2 regions of the Nesterenkonia sandarakina genome follow, and region 1 is predicted to be linked to the other one. Evidence: predicted binding sites of a transcription regulator. Region 1 holds the regulator's gene; the other holds the start of a gene.
What was found. The regulator LexA, encoded in region 1, represses DNA repair genes until DNA is damaged. The targets are predictions, from matches to a motif close to TCGAACANNTGTTCGA.

Region 1 (14,854 bases):
GCGGCCTGCACGCTGGCCAGCGCCAGCCGAGCATCCACATCGTCGGCTTCTGGCACCAGCACCACCCCGATGTTCAGCTCCGGTCCGCTGCCGCCACCGGGTACCGCGTCTCCTGCCGCGGTGCGGGTCCCGACGCCGTCGCCGGGCTGCAGCTGCAGCTGGACCACCCCTGGGCAGAGGTCCGAGATGCCGCCCAGCGCCTCGGCCAGCTCAGGGTCCTGATAGGAGGGCACCCAACCGGTGGCCTGCGCGAGTGCTTCCACCGCCGGGCGGCGCAGCACGAAGCTCAGCTCGGATCCGGGGTCGAGCACCGCCAGCTCGGCCCCCTCGGCCAGGGCGGCGAGCATGATCCGCTCGGTCTCCGCCGCCACCGGCCGGGCCTTGTCATGCCAGGCGGTGAGCGCCTGCACGGAGCTGAAGACCGGCATGGTCTGGCGTCCGTCGCGGCTGGTGATGCTGATCAGGGTGATATCCGCCTGCTTGTCCCCCGCCGGCGCGTTCTGCTTCCCGGGCCCGCTCGGGACGGGCTCGGCCTCCTCGGCCAGCTCCGCGAGGACCGGGACGAAGAGTCGCTGTCCGGCCAGGGAGTTGACGAACCCGGCTTCGTCGAGCTCCCCGGCGAGCAGCCGCTCGCGGGCGGAACGGACCGCCGGGGTGGCTAGGCCGTCGTCGCCGTCGAAGGTGTGCAGCGGATTGCCGTCTCCGGAGAGGTCTCGATCCTCCCAGGGCACGCCCGCAGAGTCTGCCGGTCGGCCGTGTTCATCCCGGGCCTGCCGCTGCAGCAGGGCGGCGATATGACCGGGCAGATCCCTGCTGGCGGCGTCGTCCTGGTTCATGCGGAGGCTGCGGCCACCTTCAGGGCATCCGGGAACTCGAACTTCCCGGCGTAGAGCGCCTTGCCCATGATGGCGCCCTCCACCCCGAGGGAGACCATCTTCGCCAGGGCCTTGATGTCCTCCAAGGACGAGATGCCGCCGGAGGCGACCACGGGCTTCTTGGTCTTGGCGCAGACCTGGGCCAGCAGCTCGGTGTTGGGGCCGCGCAGGGTGCCGTCCTTGGTGACGTCGGTGACCACATAGCGCGGGCAGCCGGCGTCTTCCAGGCGCTGCAGCACCTCCCAGATGTTGCCGCCCTCGCGGGTCCAGCCGCGGGCGGCGAGGGTCTCTCCGCGCACGTCCAGGCCCACGGCGATCGCGTCGCCGTGGCGTTCGATGGCGCGGGCGGTCCATTCCGGGTCCTCCAGCGCGGCGGTGCCCAGGTTGACCCGGGTGGCGCCGAGTTCCAGGGCGCGGTCCAGGGATTCGTCGTCGCGGATGCCGCCGGAGAGTTCGATCTTCACGCCGAGCTCCTTGACCACGCGGGCCATGATGTCGCGGTTGTCACCACGGCCGAACGCTGCGTCGAGGTCCACCAGGTGGATCCACTCCGCGCCCAGCTGCTGCCAGTTCAGGGCGGCTTCCAGCGGGTCGCCGTAGCCGGTCTCCGAACCGGCCTCGCCCTGGACCAGGCGGACGGCCTGACCATCGGCGACGTCGACGGCGGGCAGGAGTTCCAGCGCGGGAACGGTGGCGGTGGGCGCGGAGGGCTCAGTCATGGATCGTGTTCTACTTTCGGCTGGTTGGATGGCTGGAGGAATCAGTGCGGAGTGTCAGATGGCGGTTCAAGCGTGGCAGAGCCCGGGGGTCCGGCGCTCAGAGTCGCAGCAGCTGGGTGGCCCAGGGTCAGAGGCTCAGGATCCAGTTGCGCAGCAGCTGCATCCCGGCGTCCCCGGACTTCTCCGGGTGGAACTGGGTGGCGGAGAGCGGTCCGTTCTCCACTGCGGCGATGAAGTCGGTGCCGTGGTGGCTCCAGGTCACCTTCGGCGGGTTCATCGACTCGATGGACTGATCGAAGTCCCAGGACTGCACGGCGTAGGAGTGCACGAAGTAGAACCGCTCGTCCTTCAGCCCCTCGAAGAGCACGCTGTCCTCGGGCGGTCGTACGGTGTTCCACCCCATATGCGGCACCACGGCGTCCTCAGGCAGGGCGGTGACCTCACCGGGCCACTCCCCCAGGCCCTCGGCGGGGATGCCGTGCTCCACCCCGCGGTCGAACATCACCTGATGGCCCACGCAGATGCCGAGCACCGGGCGTGACCCGGCGATCCTGCGCCCGATCCAGCGCGGACCGTCGATCTCCCGCAGGGCCGACATCACCGCCGCGAAGGCGCCCACCCCGGGGACCACGAGGCCGGAGGCGTTGAGCACCGACTCGGTGTCCTTGGTCAGGGTGACCTGCGCGCCGGCGCGCTCCAGGGCACGGACCGCGGAGTGAATGTTGCCGGAGCCGTAGTCCAGGACGACGACGTCGGGCTTGCCGCTCACAGTGCACCCTTGGTGGAGGGGATCTCATCGGTGCGCGGGTCAGACTCCACGGCCTCGCGCAGCGCCCTGGCGAAGGCCTTGAACTGGGCCTCCACGATGTGGTGCGGGTCGCGACCGCCGAGCAGCGTCATGTGCAGGCAGATCCCGGAGTGGTAGGTGATCGCCTCGAAGACGTGGCGGGTCATGGACCCGGTGAAGTGTCCCCCGATGAGGTGGTACTGCTGACCTTCGGGCTCCCCGGAATGCACCAGGTATGGCCGGCCGGAGACATCAACCACGGCCTGAGCCAGCGCCTCGTCGAGCGGGATGGTGGCGTTGCCGAAGCGGCGGATCCCGCGCTTGTCTCCCAGCGCGACCCGCAGCACCTCGCCCAGGACGATCGCGGTGTCCTCCACGGTGTGGTGCACGTCGATGTGAGTGTCTCCGGAGGCCTCGACATCAAGGTCGATCAGGGAGTGCCGGGACAGCGCGGTGAGCATGTGGTCATAGAACGGCACGCCGGTGCTGATGTTCGAGGTGCCGGTCCCATCGAGGTCCATCCGGACCTTGACGCTGGACTCGCTGGTGACACGTTCCATCTGGGCGATGCGCCCAGAGATCAATTCTGCTCCCATAACTCCTGCTTGGTGGTGGGGTACGCCAACTCTTGAGTCTACGCGGTGGTGCTGGTGATGAATCGCCGCAACGAGGCCAGGAAGTCAGAGGTCTCCTCCGCGGTGCCTGCCGTGACGCGCAGGTGCCCGGGGATGCCGACGTCGCGGATCAGGATGCCGTCGTCCAGGAGGTGCCGCCAGGCGGCCTTCTCGTCGGCGAGCCCTCCGAAGAAGACGAAGTTCGCATCCGAGGGCGCCGGGTGCAGCCCCATCTGTTTCAGACTGCTCACGATCCGGTCGCGCTGTTCCTTGATCCGTTCCACGTTGGCCATCAGCGTGGCCGAGTGGTCCAGGGCAGCGACGGCGGTCGCCTGCGTCACCGCGGAGAGGTGATAGGGCAGCCGGACCAGTCGCATGGCGTCGGTGACCTCAGGGGCGGCGGCCAGGTACCCCAGTCGACCCCCCGCCAGCGCGAAGGCCTTGCTCATGGTGCGCGAGACGATCAGCTTCGCCCGCCCGGGCAGCAGAGCCAGCGCCGACCCGGTGCCGGACTGGCGGAACTCGCCGTAGGCCTCGTCCACGACCACCATGGTCTGTGACTCCTCAGCCGCAGCGTAGGCCGCTTCCACGGTCTCCAGGGAGAGCGCCGTGCCGGTGGGGTTGTTCGGAGAACACAGGATCACCACGTTCGGGCGGTGCTCCCGGATCTGCGCGGCGACATCCTCGGGGGTCTGCGTGAAGTCTGCAGCGCGGGTGCCCGCGATGTACTCGCTGTAGGTGCCGCGCGCATAGAGCGGGTACATGGAGTACGTGGGCGGGAAGGCCAGCACCGAGCGGCCGGGACCGGCGAAGGCCTGCAGGATGTGCTGCATGATCTCGTTGGAGCCATTGGCGGCCCAGATGTGCTCGGCCGTCAGCTCAGCAGGCTGGGCTTCTGAGGCGAGATCTCGGTTGAGGTACTCGGCCAGCTTGTCCCGCAGAGCCGAGAATTCCCGGTCCGGGTAGCGGTTGAGATGGGCGGCCGCGGCGCGAACCTCTTTGCCGATCGCGTCCACGACGTCGGCGGGGACGTCGTAGGTGGTCTCGTTGACGTTGAGCATCGCCTTCACGCTCAGCTGCGGCGCACCGTAGGGTTCTTGACCCTGGAGCTCCTCGCGCAGCGGCAGACGGGACAGGTTCCGGGAGCGAGATGAAGTCACCGCAATATTCTAGCGGGGTGCGCCGCTCCGACCTCCGGGACAGGAAACCTTCTCAGTCCACCGGGACGAAAAGCTCCTGGCCGGGGGTGAGCTCGGAGCCGCTGAGGTCGTTGAGCTCAGCGATCTGTCCGATGAGGACCTGGGGGCGTTCGTCTGACTCCACGGAGGCCGCCACGCTCCAGAGCGTGTCCCCCGCTCCAACGGTGACCACCTGGGCCTCCACGCCGGGGGCCTCACTCGAGGAGGCCTGCGCCTGGTTCATCCATGAGGCTGCCAGGATCAGCGCCCCGAGGAGCGCCATCGTCAGGGCGGCCAGGACAGGAAGGCCCAACAGGAGGAAGCGACCGCGACGGGTCAGGTGCACGCCCGAGGCAGGAGCAGAGTCGGCGGGTGCGAATCCAAGCTGTGCTGTACTCATGGGAAAGAACCTCTCATTCGAACGTGTGTACTATTTCTAGCACATAGTTTCGAAACTTGGCCAGACTCGCCGCAGATTTGATGGAATCTCTCTACGATTTCGAGTAACCTGAGCGCCATGTTCGAAGTGATCTTCGAAGCGAATCTCACTGTGAACAGTCCATCAGCAGGGTCTGACATGGATGCTGACACGGGGCCGGCACAACTACGGAGGCAGCAATGGCGCGCAACACCCAGGACTCATCAGCAGCGCCGCGATTGACGGATCGGCAGCGGCAGATCGTCGACGTCATCCAGGAATCGCTGGCCGAGCGCAGCTATCCGCCCTCCATGCGGGAGATCGGTGACGCCTGCGGGCTGGCTTCGCTCTCCTCAGTGACGCATCAGCTGGCTCGTCTGCAGGAGATGGGATACCTCAGGCGGGTCCCCGGACGCCCCCGGGCCATGGAGGTCCTGCGCGACTCAAGCGGCGCGCTGGTGCTCGGGGAACCTGCCCAGGAATCCGACTCATCCGACCAGGACGCCGTGGTCGACCTCCACGGCTACCGGGAGGAGTCGGACAGTCGGATCGCGGAGATCCCTGTGGTGGGACAGATCGCTGCGGGTGGTCCGATCTTGGCCGAGCAGCGGGTCGAGGACATCATGCCGCTTCCCCGCCAGCTCACCGGCGAGGGCGAACTCTTCATGCTCCAGGTGCGCGGTGATTCCATGATCGAGGCCGGCATCTTCGAAGCCGACTGGGTCGTGGTGCGACGTCAGAGCACGGCCGAGAACGGTGACATCGTCGCCGCCCTGTTGGACGATGAAGCCACCGTGAAGACGCTCAAGCGCCGGGACGGCCATGTGTGGCTGCTGCCCCAGAACCGGCAGTACGAGCCCATCCTCGGCGACGAGTCCACCATCATGGGCAAGGTCGTCACGGTGCTGCGCAGCCTCTGAGTGACCGCAACCTCTGAACAGCCGCCGCACCTGAACGACGGCGGCCACTCGACGGGACAGCGCGCCTGAACGACGGCTACCCCGGTACGGGCCGCCCCGGAAGGGCTTGGGCGCGCCGGAGACGGACAGAGTCCAGCGTTCGGCTCAACGCCCGTTCTCAGCCAGGCGCGCCAGAGCTCCGCGAGCAAGGTCCCCGTTGGCGGTCGGCCAGAAGTCCGGCATCGAGCGCTTGAGGAATCCCCCGTAGCGCGCGGTGGCCAGACGTGAGTCCAGAATCGCCAGCACCCCCTTGTCCTCCGAAGTGCGGATCAGCCGACCGGCGCCCTGAGCCAACCTGGTGGCGGCGTGCGTCGCAGCGACCTGCATGAAGCCGTTCCCGCCGTGCCGAGTGACCTCCTGGCTGCGTGCGCTTACCAGCGGGTCATCGGGGCGTGGAAAGGGGATCCGGTCGATGGCGACCAGGCGACAGGAGCGCCCGGGGACATCGACGCCCTGCCAGAGGCTCATCGTGCCGAAGAGGCAGGTCTCCTCGTCTTCGGCGAAGGCGCGCACCAGCGAGGACATGGTGGAGTCTCCCTGGCAGAGGATCGGGAGGTCCAGTCGCTCACGGAGGTCCTCGGCCGCCTCCTCCGCCGCACGGCGAGAGGAGAACAGTGCCAGGGTCGCGCCCTTGGACGCCTCGATCAACCCGGCCAGCTCATCGCGCTGGGCCTGGGCGGTCTTCATCGAGGGCGGGGGCAGGTGCTTGGCAACATAGAGCACCCCCTGCTTGGGGTAGTCGAACGGGCTTCCCACGTCCACGGCATCCCAGGCAGGAGCCTTCTCCCCCGCCAGGCCCAGCGACCCCGCCACCGGGTCGAAGCTGTCACCGATGGTCAGGGTGGCGGAGGTCAGCACCACGGTGCGATCACCAAAGAGCCCATCGCGCAGCCGCCCGGCCACGGACGTCGGCGCGACGTAGATCAGCGGAGATTCCTCCAGATCGGCCTCCTGGTATCCCCGCCCCGGGACGAAGCTGCCCGGCCGGTTCAGCCAGACCACATCGGGGGTCTCCGGAGATTCCAGGATCCGGTTCGCGGTCTCGAGCACGGCCTGCATCCGCGACCTGGCCGTGTTGCGCCCCGGATCGGCTTCGGCGTCGCCGGAGGGTTTCGAGTCCGAGAGGGCGGTGCGGGCGGCGTTTCGTGCCAGCTCCACGGCCTCGCGCTGTTGAGGGTTCAGTCCGCGCGCCAGAAGGCCAGAGTCCACCCGGTGGAAGGCCGCCTCGACGGCGACCGCAGAGCTCTGAAGCGCCTCGACGTTGATCGCTGTATGCCGCCGGGCCGAGGACGCCGCGGCCTTGATCATCGCCGCGGAGAGCTGAGCGGTGACCGCAGAGGTCACCCGGTCAGCCAGCTCGTGGGCCTCATCGACGATGACCGCGTCGTGCTCCGGCAGCACGTCGAGGCCCTCGAAGGCGTCGATGGCGAGCATGGCGTGATTCGTGACCACCAGATCCGCGTCCCTGGCCTTCTCCCGGGCGCGCTCGGAGAAGCACTCGGCCGCCATCGGGCACTTTCGGGGCCCGATGCAGTCCACTGCGTTCACCGAGATCTGGCGCCAGGCCCGGTCGGTCACCCCGTGGGGCAGGTCGTCGCGGTCCCCGGTCTCGGTGACCTCGGCCCACTCGCGCAGCGCCACAATCTCCTTGCCCAGCTGCGAGCCGGGTTCCACGGCGGACACCCCTCCGGTCGGCTCGTCGGCGAAGGCGAACAGCGCCTGCTCGTCGTCGTCCTCGGGGAATCCGCCGTCCATCTTGTGTTTGCACGCGTAGTTCGCCCGACCCTTGACCAGGGCGACATCGACCTCACGCTCCACGTGCTCGGCGATGTTCTCCAGCAGTCGGGGAAGATCACGACCCATGATCTGCGCCTGCAGCGCCAGGGTCGCGGTAGAGATCAGCACCGGCTTCTCCGCGTCCAGGGCGTGGACCACGGCCGGGACCAGGTAGGCCAGAGACTTTCCGGTGCCCGTACCCGCCTGGACCAGGAGATGGCGCCGCTTGCGCAGCGCCATGGCGACATGCTCGGCCATGGTCACCTGCCCGGACCGCTTGACCCCGCCCATCGCGGTGACGGCACGTTCGAGAAGCTCCGTCGTCTCCTGGTATCCGGTGGACCGGCTGGTGCTCACGCTCAAGGCGTCGGCTCTGCGGTGACCTGGAACTCGGAGAGGTCCCCGGCGAGCTCCCGACGGACCAGCACCTTCAACAAGGTGCCCTCCTCCAGGTACTCGGTGGAGAGGATCTCGGCGTCCTCGGCATGGAGCCTGGAGACGATGTCACCGTGTGAGTAGGGAACCATCAGCTCCAGCGGGACGCTGGGGCGCGGGATGGAGCTGCTGATCAGCTCGCGCAGCTCCGCGATGCCCTCTCCGCTGTGAGCCGAGACCACGATGGTGTGTGGCTCCCGCCGTCGGATTCGTTCCACCACGTCCCAGTCGGCGACGTCGGCCTTGTTCAGCACGATGATCTCGTCCACCTCGTGCGCGTCCACCTCGGCCAGAACCGTGCGGACCGCCTGGATCTGCCCTTCGGGCTCGGGGTGCGACGCGTCGACGACGTGCAGGATGAGATCGGCGTCGGCCACCTCCTCCAGAGTGGAGCGGAACGCCTCGATCAGCTGGGTGGGCAGCTGGCGGACGAAGCCCACCGTGTCAGAGAGCGTATAACCGATCCCGTCCGGGGTGACCGCCTTGCGGGTGGTGGGGTCCAGGGTCGCGAACAGCGCGTTCTCGACCATCACTCCGGCGTCGGTGAGCCGGTTCAGCAACGAGGACTTCCCGGCGTTGGTGTACCCGGCGATCGCCACGGAGGGGACAGCATTGCGCTTGCGGTTGGCCCGCTTGGCATCACGGGCCGGCTTCATCGCCGCAATGTCCTTGCGCAGCTTGGACATGCGCGCGTTGATCCGGCGACGGTCCAGCTCGATCTTGGTCTCACCGGGTCCGCGGGACCCGATGCCCGCGCTCGCGCCGCCCACCTGGCCACCTGCCTGGCGGGAGAGCGACTCGCCCCAGCCACGCAGCCGCGGGAGCATGTACTCCATCTGCGCCAGCTCCACCTGGGCCTTGCCCTCGCGGGATTTCGCGTGCTGAGCGAAGATGTCCAGAATCAGACCGGTGCGGTCGATCACCTTGACCTTGACGATGTCTTCGAGTCCGCGGCGCTGGGACGGGGCGAGCTCGGAGTCGACCACGACGGTGTCGGCGCCGAGTTCGGCCACGGCCACTCTGATCTCTTCGGCCTTGCCGGACCCGAAGAAGGTTCCGGGGTCGGGTTTGGCGCGGCGCTGCAGGAACCCGTCGAGGACGGTGGAGCCTGCGGTCTCCGCCAGGGCGGAGAGCTCGCGCAGGGAGTACTCCGCCTCCGCCACGGTGCCCTCGCCCCAGAGCCCGGCGAGGACCACCCGCTCCAGACGGAGCTGACGGTATTCAACCTCGGAGACATCTTCCAGCTCGGTGGAGAGTCCATCCACCCGGCGCAGCGAGCGGCGCTCCATGAGGTCATACTGCTCACCGTCGGAGTCGGTGTGTGAGGTCTCATCGGAGAGCTCCCGGGCCTGCTCGCCGAGAATGCCGCCCCGCCGGGAACCGGGTTCAGCCTCGAAACGGGTGGTCCGCCCTGGGGTCTGCTCGCGGGCGCGGTCGGCGGCGAGGATCCGCTCGATGGTGGCATCGACGGAGGACTGCTCTGCGGCTGACGCCGGGGTGCCCTCGGGGGTCTCGCCGGAAGGTTCGGGCGTGTGGTTCTGCTTGGTCATGATCTCCTTAGGACCAGTTTTCGGCCTGGCCCTGCCCGCCGTGGATCTCCATCCTACGTTCGACCCGGGACATGGTTAAGTGCACGGGTCCGCTGTGGAGATCGGTCGGGACTTGCTCGTGGTGTGGATGGCGTGTGCCGCAGTCGCGGCCCGCAAGACCGAAGATGGGTCTTCGGCGTGCCGGGCTCCGCGCACTGGCAACAGGGCCGACTCAGAAGGCCGGCCGGGCGATCAGAAGGTGACTCAACCGCGGGGGCGGGAGTACGTCAGGTGAATCCACATGAGAAAGAGTCTACTACGATTCACCCTGTGAGCTCCCAGCACTATTTCTCCGCGTCCCCCGAGGGGCCATTCACCCGCCGCGCCGTCTCGGTCAACCTGGACGGGGGAGAGGTCTCCGTCGCCACGGCCGGGGGGATCTTCTCCCCCGATGGCGTGGACAAGGGTACGGCCGTGCTGCTCAAACATGCGCCGGATCCGGCACCGGAGGGGAACCTGCTGGACATCGGCTGCGGCTGGGGTCCCTTGGCGCTGACCATGGCGATGCGCTCACCCCAGGCCACGGTCTGGGCTGTGGATGTCAATGAACGCTCCCGCACGCTCTGCGCAGAGAACGCGGCGGCCCTGGGACTGAGCAACGTGCGGGTGCTCGCGCCCGAAGAGGTTCCGGCGGATATCCAGTTCGACACCATCTGGTCCAACCCGCCGATCCGGGTCGGCAAGGAGGTGCTGCACGGGCTGCTCCAGCACTGGCTGCCCAGACTGAGTCCCGGAGGCGATGCCTGGCTGGTGGTGCAGAAGAACCTCGGAGCCGACTCGCTGCTCACCTGGATCTCCTCGATGCTCGAGACCGCCGACGGGGACTTCCAGAGCGGACGCGCGGAGACCGCGAAAGGCTTCCGACTGCTGCGGATCAGCAGAGACTGAACCGGGGTTCCCGGAGGCGGGCAGCCTCGGCCGCTGCCAGCTGTTTCGGCCGCGTGCTGCGCCGTCGGCCCGGCTCTTCAGCTGTGCAGCACCCGTTCCCGGTGCGTATCGGACAGTGGCTCAGGTCAGCGTGCCGGTGAGCACAAGCTCGGCGGGTCCGGCGAGCTCGACATCCTCCGCGCCGTCTTCCCGGGCCGTGAATCGCACGCTCACCTGACCGCCGGGAACGTCGACCTTCCAGAGGTTGACGCTGTCATCGGCGGCCCATACACGCACCGCGGCGGCAGCAGCACATGCGCCGGTCCCGCAGGACATGGTCTCCCCGACCCCGCGTTCGTGGACGCGCATCCGGACTCTGCCCACGGGCTGGCCGTCCTCGTCGTCGGTGACCAGCGGCTCGGCCGGGACCACGAACTCGACGTTGGTGCCGGCCGGCGGAACCGGGTCCACCTTGGGCGCCTCATGGAGGTTCAGCTCCTGCAGCGTCACCTCGTCGCCGAGAGCGACGACGGTGTGCGGGTTGCCCATCGAGATGCTCAGGGCGGGACGCGGTTCCTCGAGTCCTGCGGCGATCACCAGTGCGTCTGAGGCGTTCGCGGCCGCCTGCTCGGGGTCCAGGAAGGACCACACGCCCATGCCGATGGCGTAGCCTTCGGGAACCTTGCGCACGCTGCGCAGCCCGGCGCGGGTCAGCACCGGAAGCCGGTGACCCTCGGTGAGCTGCACCAGGCCTTCTGCGATCAGGAAATGGGCGAAGGCGCGCACTCCGTTGCCGCACATCTCGGACACCGATCCGTCGGAGTTCCGATAGTCCATGAACCACAGCGGCTCGTCGTCGGTGCTGCTGAGCTGGGTGCTCTCGGCCAGCAGCCGGGACACCACGGCGTCCCCGGTCACACGGTGCGCCGGGACGGCGCGGATGACCCCATCGGCTCCGATGCCGAGGTGGCGGTCGCACAGTGCCGCGGCCTGGTGCGCCTCGAGGTCCTGCTCGCCCAGGGGGTCAGCGAGCATCACGAAGTCGTTGCCGGTGGCGTGGGCCTTGGTGACGGCTGTGCCGGCGAGAGACTCCAGGCCGGTGAGGTGGTGAGCCACGCGGTTCTCCTTCAATGCGGATGGATCAATGGTGCTGGATCGATGCTTCAGGATAGATGGTGCAGGACCGGCGCTGCTGGCTGGGCCGTGCGCCGTGGGCCCTGGAGATTCACCAGGACCATGCTGTGGTGTTCAACGTCGGGAGCCAGAGATCGCTTCCTCCGCCTGGTTCGCCAGGTGCTCCGAGAAAGCGGGCAGCCAGGTCACTCGGGGGTCCGCCCGAAACCAGGTCTCCTGTCTGCGGGCGAACTTCCGTGTCGCCACCGTGGTGGCCTCCACCGCTTCCGACTGGGTGAGCTCGCCGTCGAGGACCTGAAGGAACTGCTGGTATCCGATGGCCCGGGAAGCGGTGCGCCCGCGGCGCAGACCGGCGAGGTCGAGCTGATGCACCTCTTCGAGCAGACCATCTCCGGCCATGTGGTGCACGCGCCCAGCGATGCGCTCATGCAGCAGGAGCCGTTCCATGTGGAGTCCAAGCTGCACGATCGGCCCCAGGCGGGGCTCATGGACTCGTTGCGGCATGAAGGAGGAGAACGTCCGGCCGGTGAGCTGCACGACCTCCAGGGCCCGGATCAGGCGACGGTCGTCCTTGATCACGGCGGCAGACTCGGGGTCACGCTCGCGCAGCTGCGCACGCAGCCCCGCCGCACCCTCCTCCTCGAGGCGCAGCGTCAAGCGGCTGCGCAGCTGTGCATCCGTGGGCGGGAACTCGATGACGTCGATCACGGCCCGCACGTAGAGTCCGGAGCCGCCGACCATGATGGGGGTCTTGCCCCGAAACCTGACCTCGTCGATGACCTCACGCGCCCGGTTCTGGAAGTCCGCGACAGAGGCCTCTTCGGTCACGTCGAGCACATCGAGCAGGTGATGCGCCACCCCTCGGGACTCTTCTGCGGTGACCTTGGCGGTGCCGATGTCCATGCCGCGGTAGAGCTGCATCGAGTCGGCGTTGATGATCTCCCCATCCAGACGCTCTGCGAGCTCGATGCCCAGCCGGGATTTACCGGAGGCGGTGGGGCCCACCAGCACGATCAGCGGAAGGTCTGACGTGGGCGATCCGGGGCGCACCGTCCCCGCCTGGGTGGCGTGGTCCCCCGGGGTCATCGGGAGACCGGCGGGAGCGTCGGCATGCCCAGAGAGACCGCTCCCGGGGTCGAACCGGTCACCTGGGTGGTCCCCACACCGCAGGAATCCGCCTGCCAGCGGTCCCAGGCGTCCCCGGCCGGAGACCGGCGCAGCTGGTAGTCCGCGGTGTCCTCCGGATCGGCCAGCAGGTGGAACCCGGCGGTCTCGGTGATCGGGACGGTGGCGAAGTCACCAGGGCGCGGGACCGGTTCCCCGGTCGGGACCGAGAAGTGGACCAGACGATTATCGCGGGCCCGCCCGGTCAGGCGCCCAGTCTCACTGGATTTGGTCCCCGAGTCCGCGGTGACCAGCAGCTCCTGGGAGGTGCCGAGCAGCTTCGCGTTCTCCTCGGCCCCGATACGATCCTGCAGGGCACAGAGCCGCTCGAAGCGCTTCTGCACGATCGCCTTGGGCACCTGCTCCGCCATGGTCGCCGCGGGGGTGCCTGGGCGTGGCGAATACTGGAAGGTGTAGGCCGAGGCGAATCGCGACGCTTCGACCACCTGCATGGTCTCCTCGAAGTCGGCCTCGGTCTCCCCGGGGAAGCCCACGATGATGTCGGTGGTGACCGCGGCGTGCGGCATGGACTCGCGGACCTTCTCCAGGATGCCCAGGAACTTCTTGGACCGGTAGGACCGGCGCATGTCTTTGAGCACCTTGTCGGAACCGGACTGCAGCGGCATATGCAGCTGCGGCATGACGTTCGGGGTCTCTGCCATGGCGTGGATGACGTCGTCGGTGAAGGAGGCCGGATGAGGACTGGTGAAGCGCACCCGTTCGAGCCCCTGGATCTCTCCACAGGCGCGCAGAAGCTTGGCGAAGGCGCCACGGTCGCCGAATTCCACGCCGTAGGTGTTCACGTTCTGGCCCAGCAGGGTGACCTCCACGGCGCCGTCGGCGACCAGGGCACGCACCTCGGCGAGGATCTCTCCGGGGCGTCGGTCGCGTTCCTTCCCGCGCAGCGAGGGCACGATGCAGAAGGTGCAGGTGTTGTTGCATCCCACCGAGATGGAGACCCATCCGGAGTGCACCGATTCCCGTTTGGTCGGCAGCGTGGAGGGGAACGTCTCCAAGGACTCGAGGATCTCGATCTCGGCCTCGGCGTTGTGCCGGGAGCGTTCCAGCAGCGTGGGCAGCGAGCCGATGTTGTGGGTGCCGAAGACGACGTCGACCCAGGGTGCCCGCTTCTGGACGGTCTCCTGGTCCTTCTGGGCCAGGCAGCCGCCGACCGCAATCTGCATGCCCTCGTGCTCGGCCTTGGTCTTCCGGAGCATTCCGAGGTGGCCGTAGAGCTTGTTATCGGCGTTCTCCCGGACCGCGCAGGTGTTGAAGACGACCAGGTCAGGGGTATCACCGGTTTCCACCGGCCCATAGCCTGCGTCTTCGAGGAGCCCGGACATCCGCTCCGAGTCGTGGACGTTCATCTGACACCCGAAGGTGCGGACCTCGTAGGTGCGTGGGCGCACCCTCGGAGTCTCCTCGGCGGGGCGCGCGGCGCCGTCGGCCTCCGGCGCAGGGCTCTGGGCGCGGTCCATCAGTGCATCACTCATCGCACTGGATTCTACGCGTTGGAATGATCGTCGATCGCGTCGCGCACGATCTGGAACGCCACTCCAGGGGCGTGTCCCCTGCGGGCCAGCATCGACACCAGCCTCCGGGTGATCTTGTCCCGCTCGGCGCGCTCCTCCGGACTGGGCCCGGTGGGCACGCTCTTTCCCTGCAGCTTTCGCTGCACGAGTTCTCGCGCCGCGTCACCCTCGTCCTCGGGGGTGATCTGTTCCAGTGCCTCTGCGGCGAGAGCATCATTGATGCCCTTCTCACGCAGCTCGCGGCGCAGCGCAGACTTCCCGAGGTTCTTCAGCTCGTGCCGCCCCTTCACCCAGGTCTGGGCGAACTCGCTGTCGTTGACCAGATGGACCTCTTCCATCCGGTCCAGCACGCGGGTGATGATCTCGGCGCTGAACTCCTTCTCCTGCAGTGCCACAGCCAGCTGGTGCCGGGACTTCGGGGAACCGGTGAGTCGGCGCAGCACCACCGCGCGCGCCTTCTCGTATTGTTCCGCGGGACTCAGCTCAGAGTGCGCCCCTGAGGCGGAGTCCTCCTCGTCCTCCGGGCCCTGATCATCCCCCGCGCCGCGAGAATCCTCCGCGCTCTCATCTCCCTCCGCGTCCTCGGCTATCTCAGTCGAGTCTGCGGTCGCGGCGGATCCAAGAGTCGCGGCGCTGCTCACGGCGGAACCGGGATCCGCCGGTGCGGTGTGTGGAGCCCCCGGCGAGCTGTCAGGCTCACCGTCCTCCGTGACCGCGGGCACCGAGGTATCCACCACCAGGAAGTCAGGAACTGGGGCGTCAGGGTCCCGCTCCTGAATGTTGGTCATGGCGGCCCGCAGCGCGTCG
Region 2 (14,854 bases), 230 kb from region 1:
GCGAGCCAGCCGACCCCGTTCTTGCCGCGGTAGAGCCGGCCGTCGCGGCTGCGAGTGCCCTCCGGGTAGATCCCGACGCCGTGGCCGGCTTCGGCGATCGCCCCCAGGTGGAACAGCGCCTCCACGGAGGCGGACTGGCGCTGCCGCTCCACCGGGACCGAGCCCACGGATTCGAAGAACAGCTTCATGGCGCGGCCTTTGACGCCGGTCTGGTTGAAGTATTCGGCCTTGGCGAAGAAACTCACGGTGCGCGGGAACAGCGCCTGGATCAGCACCGAGTCCAGGAAGGAGAGGTGGTTCGAGGCCACGATGAACCCGCCCTCGGCCGGGGTGTTCTCCAGACCGGTGAGCACCGGGCGGCAGGAGAGCTTCACGGCGATCTCGAAGGCCTTGCGGACGGCGTCGTTGGTGGCGACGCGCTCCGACTCCTGCGCCTCGGGGGTGGTGCTCACCTGGTGCCTCCGCTTACTCGCCGCTCCGCGACGTCGTCCTGCGCTGTGATCTGGGGGGCCAGCCTGTGAACTGGCCCACTCACTTTAGCAGTGCGGCAAGGAAAGCGCCGGTATGGGAGCCGGTCTTCTCTGCCGTGGCGGCCACCTTCTCCGGGGTGCCCTGGGCGACGACGAGCCCGCCGCCGCTGCCCCCTTCGGGGCCCAGGTCGATCACCCAGTCCGAGGACTTGATCACGTCGAGGTTGTGCTCGATGGTGATCACGCTGTTGCCCTTCTCCACCAGTCCCTGCAGCACCTGGAGCAGCTTGCGGATGTCCTCGAAGTGCAGCCCGGTGGTGGGCTCGTCCAGGACGTAGACGCTGCGCCCGTTGGAGCGGCGCTGCAGCTCGGAGGCCAGCTTCACGCGCTGGGCCTCACCGCCGGAGAGCGTGGTGGCGGACTGGCCCAGGCGCACGTAGCCCAGGCCCACCTCGACCAGGGTGTTCAGGTGCCGGGCGATCGGGGCGAAGGCGGCGAAGAACTCCGCGGCCTCCTCGATCGGCATGTCGAGGACCTCGGCGATGTTCTTGTTCTTGTACTTCACCTCGAGGGTCTCCCGGTTGTACCGGGCGCCGTGGCAGACCTCGCAGGGCACGTAGACGTCCGGCAGGAAGTTCATCTCGATCTTCAGGGTGCCGTCACCGGAGCAGGACTCGCAGCGGCCGCCCTTGATGTTGAAGGAGAACCGGCCCGGCTGGTAGCCGCGGGTCTTGGACTCCGGGGCCTGGGCGAAGAGCTTGCGGACGTGGTCGAAGACCCCGGTGTAGGTGGCCGGGTTGGAGCGCGGGGTGCGCCCGATCGGTGACTGGTCCACGTGGATCACCTTGTCCAGGTGATCGTCGATTCCTTCGATCCGGCGGTGCCGGCCGGGGACCTGCTTGGCGCCGTTGAGCTTATTCGCCAGGGACTTGTACAGGATCTCGTTGATCAGCGTGGACTTGCCCGAGCCGGAGACCCCGGTGACCGAGAGGAAGATCCCCAGCGGGATCTCCACGGAGACCTTGTCCAGGTTGTTCTCCTGGGCCTCGACCACCTTGAGCATCCGGGACTTGTCCACCTTGCGGCGCTGGGCGGGCACCGGGATGCTGCGCCGGCCGGCGAGGTAGTCCCCGGTAATGGAGTGCTGGTTATCGCGCAGTCCCTGCACGGAGCCGGAGTGCACGATCTCTCCGCCGCGCTCCCCCGCGCCGGGTCCGATGTCCACGATCCAGTCCGCCTCGGCGATGGTGTCCTCATCGTGTTCCACCACGATCAGCGTGTTCCCGAGGTCACGCAGCCGGGTGAGGGTCTGGATCAGCCGGGCGTTGTCCCGCTGGTGCAGCCCGATGGAGGGCTCGTCCAGGACGTAGAGCACCCCGACCAGGCCGGAGCCGATCTGGGTGGCGAGCCGGATGCGCTGGGCCTCGCCGCCGGAGAGCGTGCCGGCGGCGCGCTCCAGGTTCAGGTAGCTCAGGCCGACGTCGAGCAGGAAGTTCAGCCGGGCCAGGATCTCCTTGAGCACCTGATCGGCGATGGTGGCGTCGCGGGCGGAGAGCGTGATCCCGGCGAAGAACTCGGCGCACTCGTCCAGCGGCAGCCGGGCGATCTCCGCGATGGAGGCGCCCTGCACGGTGACCGCGAGCGCGGCCGGGTTCAGCCGCTGGCCGTTGCATGCCGGGCAGGGGATCTGGCGCATGTACTGCTCGTAGCGGTCCCGGGCGTTGTCGGACTCCACCTCCAGGTGCTTCCGGGAGATGTAGGAGAGCACGCCTTCAAAGCCGGTGGAGTAGGTGCGCTCCCGGCCGAAGCGGTTGCGGTACTGCACCACGACCTTGTGGTTGCGCCCGTGCAGCAGCGCCTTCTGCGCCTTCTTCGGCAGCTCCTTCCAGGGGGTGCGCACCGAGAAGTCCAGCTCCTTGGCCAGGGCGGTGATCAGGCGCAGCCAGTAGTCCTTGGACGCCTTGCCCAGCGCCCAAGGGGCGATGGCGCCGCCTTCCAGGGAGAGCGTGTCATCGGGGATCACCAGGTCGGTGTCCACCTCGAGGCTGGAGCCGATGCCGGAGCAGACCTCGCAGGCGCCGAAGGGGTTGTTGAAGGAGAAGGACCGCGGCTCGATCTCATCGAGCTGCAGCGGGTGCTCGTTGGGGCAGGCCAGGTTCTCCGAGAAGGGCCGCTGCTTGGGGCCGGTGAGGCCCTCGGGGACCCGATCGTTGATCGCCTGACCGTCCTCGTCGAGGTCCACCAGGTCGATGACCAGGCGCCCGCCGGCGAGCTTCAGCGCGGTCTCCACCGAGTCGGTGAGCCGCTGGCGCATGCCCTCGCGGATCACCAGCCGGTCGATGACCACTTCGATGTGGTGCTTATAGGTCTTCTCCAGGGCGGGTGGTTCGCTGAGCTGGATGATCTCCCCGTCCACGATGGCGCGGGAGAAGCCCTCGGAGGCGAGGTCGCGGAAGAGGTCCTTGAACTCACCCTTGCGGCCGCGGACCACCGGGGCCAGCACCTGGAAGCGGGTCTGTTCCGGGAAGGCCAGGACCTGGTCCACGATCTGCTGCGGGGTCTGCCGTTCGATCTTCTCGCCACAGGTGGGACAGTGCGGGACCCCGATCCGGGCCCAGAGCAGACGCAGGTAGTCGTGGATCTCGGTGACCGTGCCCACGGTGGAGCGCGGGTTCTTGGAGGTGGACTTCTGATCGATGGACACCGCCGGGGAGAGCCCCTCGATGAAGTCGATGTCCGGCTTGTCCACCCGGCCCAGGAACTGCCGGGCGTAGGCGGAGAGGGATTCCACGTAGCGGCGCTGGCCCTCGGCGAAGATGGTGTCGAAGGCGAGCGAGGACTTCCCTGAGCCGGAGAGCCCGGTGAACACGATGAAGGAGTTCCGCGGCAGCTCCACGGTGACGTCCTTGAGGTTGTGCTCCCGTGCGCCTTGGACCACGATCCGGTCCGCCTCGGCGCGGCCGATGGTGCCGTTGGTGGCGGACTTCTCCCGCGCACCTTCGGCGTAGTAGTCGTCCACGGACTCGATGATGGCGGTTTCGCCTGCTCGCTCTGACACGTCGTTCAGTGTAGAACCCTCAGCGGGTTCGAACAAACGTTCGAAGCGAGAGCCGGGTGGGCGCCCCGGGAGTTTCAGCCACGTAAAACCTGCGTTTCATTCGTTGCATCGGCCCTCAAACGGTGATGCGCAACGTTTCACCGAGGCTAGTCTCGCTGTGATTCACCCTCCCCGAGCCGCCGTCATACCGGAGATCACAGTGACCCAGACAGCCCGCAGCTCTCAGCAGCCGCCTGCCACCCAGCCCTCGACCGCCCAGTCCGCAACCCCGCCTTCTGCCGCCCAGTCCGCAACCCCGCACCCCTCCCTGCACAATAAGGACCTCGGACCGGTCGGGCCGGAGCAGAAGCGCTGGGGCTGGTTCGAGATCTTCAACGTCTGGACCAATGACGTGCAGTCCCTGGCCGGCTACACCCTGGCCGCCTCGCTGTTCATCGGCGCCGGGATCAACGGCTGGTTCGTCTTCGCCGCGATCATCCTGGCCGGGGTCTTCGTGAACTGGCTGGTCAACCTCTCCGGCGCACCGAGTGTGCGGCACGGTGTCCCCTATGCGGTGATGGCCCGGCCCTCGATGGGCGTGCTCGGCGCCCGGTTCCCGGCGATGGTCCGCGGCGTGGTGGCGATCTTCTGGTACGGCGCGCAGACCTACTTCGCCTCCACCGCGGTGGCGCTGGCGTTCAACGCCGCCCTGGGCAGCCCGCAGACCGGGACCTTCCTGGGCCTGGATGTGATCGGCTGGGTCTCCTATGTGATCGTCGCGCTGATCCAGGTGTGGCTGTTCACCCGCGGGATCGAGACCATCGCGAAGTTCCTGAACTTCGCCGGACCCGCGGTCTACGTGGTGATGACAGTGCTGCTGGTGCTGATCTGGGTCCGCGCCGGGTCTGACCTGCTGCCCGCAGTGGGCACCATCTTCAGCAACCAGGACGTCACCGGCTGGGCCGCGATCTCCGCCTTCGTCGGCGTGGTCGGCACCATGGTGGCGTATTTCGCCGCGGTGATCATCAACTTCGGGGACTTCTCCCGGTTCTCCAAGACCGAACGCTCCATGCGGCTGGGCAACTTCACCGGGCTGCCGCTCTCGCTGGCGTTCTTCACGTTCCTCTCCCTGTTCATCACCGCCGGGGCCTATGTAGTGTTCCAGGGCGGCACCGGGGAGCCGCTGGACAACCCGACCGACATCATCGCGCAGACCGAGTCCGTGGCCCTGGCCCTGATCGCGGCGGTGACCTTCCTGCTGGCCACCGTGGGCATCAACTTGGTGGCCAACTTCATCCCGCCGGCCTATGACCTGGCGAACCTGGCCCCACAGAAGATCAGCTTCCGCACCGGGGGCTACATCACCGCGGTGATCGGGTTCATCATCGGCGCCCTGTGGGTCGCGGTGATCGAACAGATCGGGCTGCCCACCTTCGTGGACACGCTCGGGGCGCTGCTGGCACCGCTCTATGGGGTGCTGATCGTGGATTACTACATCATCCGGCGCAGCCAGATCTCCACCCCGGACCTGTTCAGCATGGACCCGGCCGGACCGTACTACTACACCCGGGGCTGGAACCTGCGCGCCATCGCGGCCTTCGGCATCGCAGCGATCTTCGCGGTGTTCACCGTCTGGGTGCCGGCACTGGCGGCCCTGGCCGGGTTCGCCTGGATCATCGGCGCGGCACTGGGCGGGCTGTTCTACTGGCTGGTGATGCGCAGCCAGACCGTGGCGGCTCACCACTGACGCCACCCTCCCCGTTGAGGGGCGGATTCTGCGGGCATCTCATGCGGTTTTCGGGCCCCATTACTCGCAGATTCCGCCCCTCAACATTGGCGGATTCCGCCACTGGACGCGGAGTGGTGTTCATCACGACGACGACGGCGCGCCACGGGCCCATGTCACAATGGCGCCGTGAACCTTGACTCCGCCATCGCCCCAGCTGCCCTCCGCCCCTCCGAAAGTGCGGTCGCAGCGCCCGAGATCCGGGCGGTGCTCTTCGACCTGGACGGCACCCTGGTGGACCCAGCCGGAGCGATCACCAGCTGCCTCTCCCACGCCCTGGGCGTGCATGGAATCGAGATCCCGGAACAGGCGGTGCTGGACTCCTTCGTGGGCCCGCCGCTGGCTGACTCCCTGGCCAGCCTGCCCGGGGTCACCCAGGCGCTGATCCCCTCGATCGTGGACGTCTACCGGCAGCGCTACCTCGACGAGGGGATGCAGGCCAGCCGGGTCTACCCGGGGATCGAGGAGCTGCTGGGCACGCTGAACGCCGCCGGGGTTCTCTGCGCGGTGGCCACCTCGAAACCCACCGGGCTGGCCGAGCGGCTGCTGAGCATCCAGGGCATCCGGGACCACTTCGCCGCGGTGCAGGGCTCCGCGGAGGATGAATCCATCCCGCACGCCGGGAAGGGCCCGATCCTCGGCGCCGCCCTGGCGGAGATCGGCCTGGACCCGGCCCACGGTCCGCTCGCGGAGACCGCCCCGGACGCCCGGGTGGTCATGGTCGGAGACCGGATCTTCGACGTGGACGGCGCCGCCGAGCACGGCCTGGACTGCATCGGGGTGCGCTGGGGCTACGCCCCCGCCGGTGAGCTGGAGACCGCCGGCGCCAAGCCGATCGTGAGCACCGCCGAGGAGCTGCAGCAGGTGCTACTCACCGCCGGGATCCTGAGTCTGCCCGCTTCCCAGGGTGCTCACTGATCCCGCAGCGAGGCGTTACAGCGCTCGGCACCAGCCGGGGCTGACAACCCAGCGGTGCCAGACCATAGACTGACCCCTATGGCTTCTGACAGTTCCCTGCTCTACGACCTCCCCGCGATCACGCTGCGCCGAATCTCGGTCTCCGAGATGAACAACAACGTGTATCTGCTCACCGCGAAGAAGTCCGGGGTCCAGGTGCTGATCGACGCCGCCGACGACGCCGGGGCCATCCGCAGTCTGCTGGCCTCCGCCGCCGCAGACACGCCCTGCCCGCTGCAGCTCTCCGCGGTGCTCACCACGCACGCGCACTGGGATCACATCCGGGCACTGGAGGAGCTGCTGGAAGCCCCCGCCGGCGCACCCGCAGCGAGCACCGCAGACGCCACCGACTCCCCCACCCCAGCAGGGACCGGCCAGCGCCCCGGCGCGCGGCCGGAGTCCGCCGCCGGAGCCGAGGATGCCGTGAGCATCGAGGCCGAGAAGAACGTCACCATCGACCGGCGGCTGCGCCACGGCGATACGGTCTCCTATGACGGGATCGCGCTGAACGTGATCCACCTGCGCGGGCACACCCCGGGCTCGGTGGCCTTCGTCTACCCGGTGGAGGACGGCCCCACTCATATCTTCACCGGAGACTCGCTCTTCCCCGGCGGGGTCGGCAAGACCTGGTCGGATGCGGACTTCAGCTCGCTGCTCGACGACGTCGAGGCCAGGCTCTTCGACGTCTATGAGGATGACACCATCATCCACCCCGGCCACGGGGACCCCACCACACTGGGCGCCGAACGCGCTTCGCTCCCCGCCTGGCGGGAACGCGGCTGGTGAGCCCGGTGACCGCCGCCAAGCGGCTGCACAAACTAGAACCCACCGACGGCGCCGCCCCCGGATCCGAGGAGCTCTACGCGGCCTTCGAATCCTGGACCGAGGCGCATGGGCTCAGCCTCTACCCGGCCCAGCAGGACGCCATCTTAGAACTCGCCGACGGTCAGCACGTCATCATGGCCACCCCCACCGGGTCCGGGAAGTCCATGGTCGCCACCGCGGCGCACTTCTTCGCGCTCTCCCGCGGGGAGCGCAGCGTCTACACCGCCCCGATCAAGGCGCTGGTCTCGGAGAAGTTCTTCTCCCTGGTGGACATCTTTGGAGCCGAGAACGTCGGCATGGTCACCGGTGACTCCTCGGTCAACGCGGGTGCCCCGATCATCTGCTGCACTGCGGAGATCCTGGCCAATGAGGCGCTGCGCGACGGCCGGGACGCCAATGTGGGCCCGGTGATCATGGACGAGTTCCACTTCTACGCCGATCCGCAGCGCGGCTGGGCCTGGCAGGTCCCGCTGCTGGAGCTCACCGGCCGCGCCGAGCAGGGCTCTTCGGGACAAGGCGCCACTGGCAGCCGGGCCCAGTTCCTGCTGATGTCCGCCACTCTGGGTGACACCTCCCGCTTCGAGGAGCGGCTCAGTGCCGGGACCGGGCGCGACGTCGTCACGGTCTCCAGCGCGGAGCGTCCGGTGCCGCTGAGCTATGAGTACTCCACCACCGCGCTGCAGACCAAGCTCGAGGAGCTGGTCAGCACGCACCAGGCCCCGGTCTACGTGGTGCACTTCTCCCAGCGCGAGGCGGCCGAGCGCGCCGTCGGCCTGGCCTCACTTAACGTGGTCTCCAAGGAGGAGCGGGAGCTGATCCGGGTGAAGCTGGAGACCTTCCGCTTCGCCAAGGGCTTCGGCAAGACGCTGAACCGGCTGCTGCGCGCCGGGATCGGGGTGCACCACGCCGGGATGCTGCCCAAATACCGCCGGCTGGTGGAGCAGCTCGCCCAGCAGGGCCTGCTGAAGGTGATCTGCGGGACCGACACCCTCGGCGTCGGGATCAACGTGCCGATCCGCACCGTGCTGCTGACCGCGCTGAGCAAATACGACGGCACCCGCACCCGGCAGCTCAACGCCCGGGAGTTCCACCAGATCGCCGGTCGCGCCGGCCGGGCCGGGTTCGACACCCACGGCACCGTGGTGGTCCAGGCCCCGGAGCATGTGATCGAGAACGAGGCGGCGATCCAGAAGGCCCGCGCCAAGCACGGCGAGGATGAGAAGAAGGTCTCCCAGGCGATCCGCTCCGCCGGGAAGAAGAAGCCCCGCGAGGGTTTCGTCTCCTGGAGTGAGAAGACCTTCGAGCGGATCATCGCGGCCACCCCGGAGCCGATGGTCTCCCGGATGCAGGTCAGCTACTCGATGGTGCTGCACCTGCTGGAGCGTCCCGAGGATCCGATCCGGGCGATGCGCCGGATGATCCTCGCCGCAGATGAGACCCCGGCCCGGAAGGCGCAGCTGCAGCGGCAGGCGCTGCAGATCCTGCGCGAGCTGCTCACCGCCGGGGTGCTCGAGCGCCTGGACCGTCCCGATGAGGACGGCCGCACCGTGGACCTGACCCTGGACCTGCAGGACAACTTCGCGCTGAACCAGCCGCTGGCGCCGTTCGCGGTGGCCGCGGTGGAGCTGCTGGACACCGAGTCCGAGTCTTACGCCCACGATGTGATCAGCGTGATCGAATCCATCCTGGAGACCCCGCACCAGATCACCGGCGCCCAGGTGAAGCAGCTGAAGTCGGAGAAGATCGGAGAGCTCAAGGCCGAGGGGGTGGACTATGTGGAGCGGATGCGGATCCTCGATGAGCTCACCCACCCGCAGCCGCTCGCCGAGCTGCTGAACCAGCAGTTCGAGATCTACCGCAGCGGGGCGCCCTGGGTCTCGGATCATGTGCTGCAGCCGAAGTCGGTGGTCCGGGACATGCTGGAGCGCGCCTTCGACTTCACCACCATGGTGAATCACTACCAGATCGCCCGGTCCGAGGGGGTGCTGCTGCGCTACCTCTCCGACGCCTATAAGGCGCTGCGCCAGACGGTCCCGGAGAACCGGCTCACCGAGGAGCTCGAAGACCTGCTCGCCTGGCTGGGCGAGGTGGTCCGGCAGACCGACAGCTCACTCCTGGAGGAATGGGAACGCCTGCAGGCCGGGGATGACCCGGAAAAGCTGGCCGAGCTCGCCGCCATGGAGGAGGACGTCTCCGCACTGGATCATCCGGACCGGGTCACCGCGAACCCCCGGGCCTTCAAGGTGATGGTGCGCAACGCGCTGTTCCTGCGCGCGGAGCTCTTCGCCCAGGAGAAGGAGGCCAAGCTCGCCGAGCTCGACGCCGAGCACGGCTGGGACGCCGACCGGTGGCGTCAGGCGCTGGACGCCTACTTCAACACCTACGAGGACCTCTACACCGACGCCCAGTCCCGCGGTCCCTCCCTGGTGCGCCTGGACACCGCACCGAAGGACACCCCGGACCCGGAGCGCCGCTACTGGCGGGCCGTGCAGGTCCTCGATGACCCGGACGGGCACCACGACTGGGGCATCCACGCCTGGATCGACCTCACCGCCTCGGATGAGGCCGGCGCGCCCGCGGTGATCATGGACCGGGTCGGGGAACTCGGATGAGCCCGGCAGCAGCGCACACCGCCGGTGCCACCGCCAGGCTGATCGACGGCACCCGGATCACCGATCACTGGCTTCAGGTGCCTCTGGACCACACTGCAGCTCAGGACCACACCGCGCCGCTGGATCACTCAGCGGAGCACCGGGCGCCCGACGGCGAGGCGATCCGGATCTACGCCCGGGAGTTCGTCGCCGCCGAAGCCGCCGCGCAGGGCGCCGAGCACGTGGAGTCCCTCCCTTGGCTGCTGTTCCTGCAGGGCGGACCCGGCGGCAAGGGCAGCCGGCCGGCGAAGCTCGGCGGCTGGATGGCCGAGGCTGGTGCGAAGTTCCGGATCCTGATGCTGGATCAGCGCGGCACCGGGCTCTCCACCCCGCTCACTCGGCACTCTCTGGCCGCCCGGGGTGACGCCGCCGCCCAGGCGGCGCATATGCGCCATTTCCGCGCCGATTCGATCGTCGCCGACGCCGAGGCGTTGCGCCGGGCGCTCGGGGTGGAGTCTTGGAGCGTGCTGGGGCAGAGCTTCGGCGGGTTCACCACGCTGAGCTACCTCTCCTTCGCTCCGGAGTCCCTGGATCGGGCGCTGATCACCGGTGGCCTGGCCCCGCTGACCGGACACGCAGACCGGGTCTACCGGGCCACCTATGCGAAGATGCGCGCCCGCAACGCCGAGCACTTCACCCGGTTCCCGCAGGACCGGGAGATCCTGGACGCGGTCTTCGCGCATCTGCGCACCCACCAGGTGCGGCTGCTGGATGGCTCGCTGCTGACCCCGGCCCGGCTGCAGCTGATCGGGATGCTGCTGGGCGGCAACACCCGCGCCGATTCGCTGCACTACCTGCTGGAGGAGGCGTTCACCGGGCCCGAGCGCACGCAGCTCTCGGACACGTTCCTCGCCGCGGTGGGCCAGCAGCTCTCCTTCGCCGGGAACCCGATGTACGCGGTGATGCATGAATCCATCTACGGCCAGCCTGCTGCGCTGACCGAGGGCCGCGGTGACACCGGCTGGGCGGCCCAGCGGGTGGGCGCGGAGTTCCCTGACTTCAGCGCGGAGGCCACCTCTCCCCTGCTGCTGGGCGAGATGATCCTGCGCGAGCACCTGCTCTTGGACCCGACGCTGGCAGACCTGGTGGCGGCCGCGGACCTGCTGGCCGGCGTGGAGGACTGGGCGCCGCTCTATGACCTGGAGCAGCTGAGCCGGAATCAGGTGCCCACCGCCGCGGCGCTGTACACCGATGATGTCTACGTGGCGCGGGAGCTCTCCTGGAAGACCGCCGAGGGGGTCGCCGGGATCAGCGTCTGGGAGACCAACGAGTTCCACCACGACGGCCTGGGCGACGACGGCGCCCGGGTGTTCTCGGAGCTGCTCAAGCGCACCTGACGCGCGCGCTCCAGGCGTCACCGCTCGTGATGCGCACAGAACCGGCCGGGCCCCGCTGATCTGAGATCAGCGGGGCCCGGCCGGTTCATGTCGTGTTGGGCAGTGGGATCAGGTTACTTGACCCCGGTGCGCAGCCCTCGGGCCTTCTCCAGCAGCGCCACGTAGTTGCCGCGATGCTCGATCAGATCCGCCTGGTACTTCTCCGGCACCTGGGCCACCTTGGCGGACCAGTAGTCGGACTTCTCGGCGGTCTTAATCAGGCTGAACTCGCGATCCTCGGGAGCCTTCTCGGAGAGGTCCACGTAGCGTTGGTTGTACTTCTCGGCGTTCTGAATGGCGCGCAGCGCGCGGCCCTTCGGGGCCAGCAGCGAGGTGGCGACAGTGACTAGCAGTACGGCCACGATGACCAGCAGGGAGAGCCCGGTCTCGATCTCCACCACCGAGACGTCTTCCCCGCCGTTGATGAAGGGCAGGTTGTTCTCGTGCAGGGCGTGGATCATCAGCTTCACACCGATGAAGCCGAGGATGAGCGCCAGGCCGTAGGAGAGGTAGATGAGCCGGTCCAGCAGGCCGTCGATCAGGAAGTAGAGCTGGCGCAGGCCCATCAGGGAGAACGCAGTGGCGGCGAAGACGATGAACGGCTCCTGGGTGAGCCCGTAGATGGCCGGGATGGAGTCCACGGCGAAGAGCAGGTCGGTGCCGCCGATGGCGAGCATGACGAGCAGCATCGGGGTGAACATGCGCTTGCCGTCGATGCGGGTGGTCAGCTTGTCGCCGTGGAAGTCATCGGTGGTGTTCAGGTGTTTGCGGGCGAAGCGGATGATGAAGTTGTCCGCCTCGTCTCCCCCGGAGTCTCCGGCGAGTTCCTTCTTCAGCAGCTGCCCGGCGGTCATCAGCAGGATGATGCCGAAGAGGTAGAAGACGTCGCTCCACAGGTTGATCAGCCCGGCGCCGAGGAAGATGAACCCGCTGCGCGCGATCAGCGCGAAGACGATGCCGAAGAGCAGGACCTTCTGCTGGTACTCCCGGGGGACATTGAAGCTGCCGATGATGACCAGGAACACGAAGAGGTTGTCCACCGAGAGCGCCTTCTCCGTGACGTAGCCGGCGTAGTATTCGGTGGCCATCTCCGGGTGGCCTAGGGCGAAGAACCCCAGGCCGAAGAGTAGCGCGACGCCCACGTAGAAGGCGGACCAGAGGGCCGCTTCCTTGATGGTGGGGGTGTGCGCCTTGCGCACGTGGAAGACGAAGTCGAAGAGCAGCAGGCCGATGATCAGCGCAAGCGTGACGGTCCAGACCAGTGGGGAGATCTCCATGAAGGAGCCTTTCGCGAAGGAGGGTACAGCGATGTCATCGCGAGTCTCTCCGCCTGAGTCCAGGCCTCTGTGTCCGGCGAGGCGACGTTGCCCCACGTGCTGACGACCACAGTGTTAGGGATACTCCCCCACGCTTGGGTGATGTTACACCGAACCGACGAGCAAAGCTTGGAATCATAACTAATGTGGTCGGGGCCCTAGGGAGGTATGCGGACATAGCCCCAGCCGTATGGGCTCGGAGCCAACCATCCGGGTGCTCATGGTCACAGTCGAAAACGCCCGCGGCTTCGCAAGTGGACATCGATCCGACACTGGACCATAGTTGTTCAGTGTGAATGCTGCGGGTGTTCGGCTCTCCCCGAGCCCCGTATAGGGCACAAAAAATGGCCAGCCCACTCGTCCGCCGTAGTCCTCGGCTCCCGCCGGTTCTGATCGAGATCACGAGAGCTTCCATAAGGACGAGGACGACCCAAACAGCAAACGACCTAGATTTGGGCAAAACCGTGTACGGAGTAGGCCAGGCCAACACAACCCTCCAGATGGCGTGGGAGGCGAACGCTCCCCCCGAGTTCCAGATAGGTCTCATCGATAGGCTCACTTATATGACTACCCCAACATCCCTCGCCGATTCACTACTGAGGCGCTTACGGCAAGCGGTACCCGGCGGAGTCCAGGTCTCCGTCAACTTGTCGAGCTTCTCACGGTGGCGCATTGGGGGCCCCGCCGATGCCCTAGTCGAGCCCACCAACCGTCACGAGGTCGCAGGAGTCTTGCAGCTACTAGAAAGCACGGGCACGCCCTACTGCGTGGTAGGAGAAACTTCGAACCTACTATTCGATTCAAGGGGGCTACGCGGCGTTATCGTCCGGATTGCCGCCCGCATGTCTGGAATCAGTTTCGATGGAAGGGATGTGGTGGTCAAAGCGGGCACTTCGGTCCCCGAGCTAGCTCGCGCAGCGGGAGCGAAAGGACTCAGCGGGATCGAGCACACCGTGGGGATCCCCGGAACGCTAGGTGGCCTGGTGATAATGAACGGCGGCAGCCAACGAAAGGGAATCGGATCAAGCGTAGCCTGGGTCCGCTACGTCGATAGAGTGGGCACTCTCATAGAACTCTCCCGGGAAGACTGTGAGTTCTCATATCGAAGTTCAGCACTTCAGCGGCTTGGCGGTGTGGTCACTGAGGTTGGATTGCGCCTCGACCGGGGTAATACAGACGAGATCGAAGCTGAGATGGACGAAATAGTGGCTTCTAGGCAAGCCCGATTTCCTGAGGATGCACCCAACTGTGGCTCAACATTCCTGTCCAATCCTGCTATGTACTCTAGCGTTGGCCCACCCGGCAAGGCGATCGACGATGCTGGACTTAGAGGCACACAGATTGGAGGCGCTCAGATCTCGCCAAAGCACAGTAACTTCATCAACAACGTCGGGGGTGCGACATCGGACGATGTTCTCGCTCTGGTTGGCTTGGTGCGAGGCGCCGTCTTAGAACGGACCGGATTCCGAATGGACGCAGAAGCCCGCTACGTGTCACCTGATGGGAAGGTTACTGCCGCCCACACGGTCTCCGATGACCGTGCCGCGAGCCCCGGAACATCCATGACACCCATTCACCCGAAGTGAGCCAGAAAAGTCTCTCAGCGTCCGCCGCTCGAGGTGGAGCCGTCACTCTGGTTGCGCAGCTTGCGCGAGTCGTAATTCAAGTCGCCCAAGTCGCGATACTCGCCAGACTGATCGCTCCCGAGTCATACGGACTTCTCGCAATGGCGATAGCCTTTACAGGCATCGCTCAAATTCTTCGCGACTTCGGACTTTCCACGGCCGCGCTGCGGATGGCAGAACTGACCGGCCAACAACGAACAAACTTGTTCTGGCTGAACTTTGCGGCTGGAACCGTGATTTCAGTCATAGTCTTCTTACTATCTTGGCCCATCGCGGCCTTCTACGGCCAGAGCGACCTAGTAACACTCGTTCAATGGGTTTCTCTATCATATGTACTTAGCGGTGTCACCGCACAGTTTCGCGTAGCCATCAGTCGCAGCCTGAGGTTTCGAGCCCTTGCCATCTGCGATGTAGTGCCACCCATCATCGCGCTCCTGGCTGCCGTCCCTGTAGCGGCGGCCGGTTACTCGCTAGCGGCACTTATCGTTCTTCAATTAGCACTGCCAGCAGCAGACCTGGTCCTGAGCGTTACTCTAGCGCGATGGCTTCCAGGCCTGCCCAGACGAACGAGCGGCATGCGGAACCTCCTGTCGTTCGGATTCTCCTTTGCAGGAACGCAAGTGCTCGCATACTTCACGCGCAATATCGACAGCGTAATTATCGGACGCCTGTGGGGCCCCACAACGCTTGGTTTCTACGACAGAGCATTCCAACTTTCAGTGGTTCCGGTAAACCAAATCAACACTCCCATGACAAAAGTGGCACTCCCGGTGCTTTCGCGCGTGGTCGAAGACACCGCCAGGTTTGAGCG

Region 2: uvrA (excinuclease ABC subunit UvrA) is a predicted target of LexA. The motif match lies at 3,557-3,572, and genes of this name have one in related genera.

Annotation. Positions count from the first base shown of each region.
Region 1 covers NZ_JACCFQ010000001.1:1,935,653-1,950,506, reverse strand. The annotation lists gene HNR11_RS09025 (SseB family protein) at 1-836, opposite strand, end outside; gene priA (bifunctional 1-(5-phosphoribosyl)-5-((5-phosphoribosylamino)methylideneamino)imidazole-4-carboxamide isomerase/phosphoribosylanthranilate isomerase PriA) at 833-1,594, opposite strand; gene hisH (imidazole glycerol phosphate synthase subunit HisH) at 1,722-2,363, opposite strand; gene hisB (imidazoleglycerol-phosphate dehydratase HisB) at 2,360-2,977, opposite strand; gene HNR11_RS09005 (histidinol-phosphate transaminase) at 3,016-4,155, opposite strand; gene HNR11_RS09000 (LysM peptidoglycan-binding domain-containing protein) at 4,208-4,573, opposite strand; gene lexA (transcriptional repressor LexA) at 4,792-5,511, shown strand; gene HNR11_RS08990 (ATP-dependent DNA helicase) at 5,656-7,683, opposite strand; gene hflX (GTPase HflX) at 7,686-9,311, opposite strand; gene HNR11_RS08980 (methyltransferase) at 9,621-10,238, shown strand; gene dapF (diaminopimelate epimerase) at 10,359-11,333, opposite strand; gene miaA (tRNA (adenosine(37)-N6)-dimethylallyltransferase MiaA) at 11,466-12,437, opposite strand; gene miaB (tRNA (N6-isopentenyl adenosine(37)-C2)-methylthiotransferase MiaB) at 12,434-14,008, opposite strand; gene HNR11_RS08960 (regulatory protein RecX) at 14,020-14,854, opposite strand, start outside.
Region 2 covers NZ_JACCFQ010000001.1:2,164,376-2,179,229, reverse strand. The annotation lists gene HNR11_RS10010 (lysophospholipid acyltransferase family protein) at 1-452, opposite strand, end outside; gene uvrA (excinuclease ABC subunit UvrA) at 532-3,435, opposite strand; gene HNR11_RS10000 (NCS1 family nucleobase:cation symporter-1) at 3,728-5,254, shown strand; gene HNR11_RS09995 (HAD hydrolase-like protein) at 5,423-6,211, shown strand; gene HNR11_RS09990 (MBL fold metallo-hydrolase) at 6,290-7,036, shown strand; gene HNR11_RS09985 (DEAD/DEAH box helicase) at 7,042-9,687, shown strand; gene HNR11_RS09980 (alpha/beta fold hydrolase) at 9,684-11,063, shown strand; gene HNR11_RS09975 (TerC family protein) at 11,177-12,379, opposite strand; gene murB (UDP-N-acetylmuramate dehydrogenase) at 12,715-14,004, shown strand; gene HNR11_RS09965 (oligosaccharide flippase family protein) at 14,001-14,854, shown strand, end outside.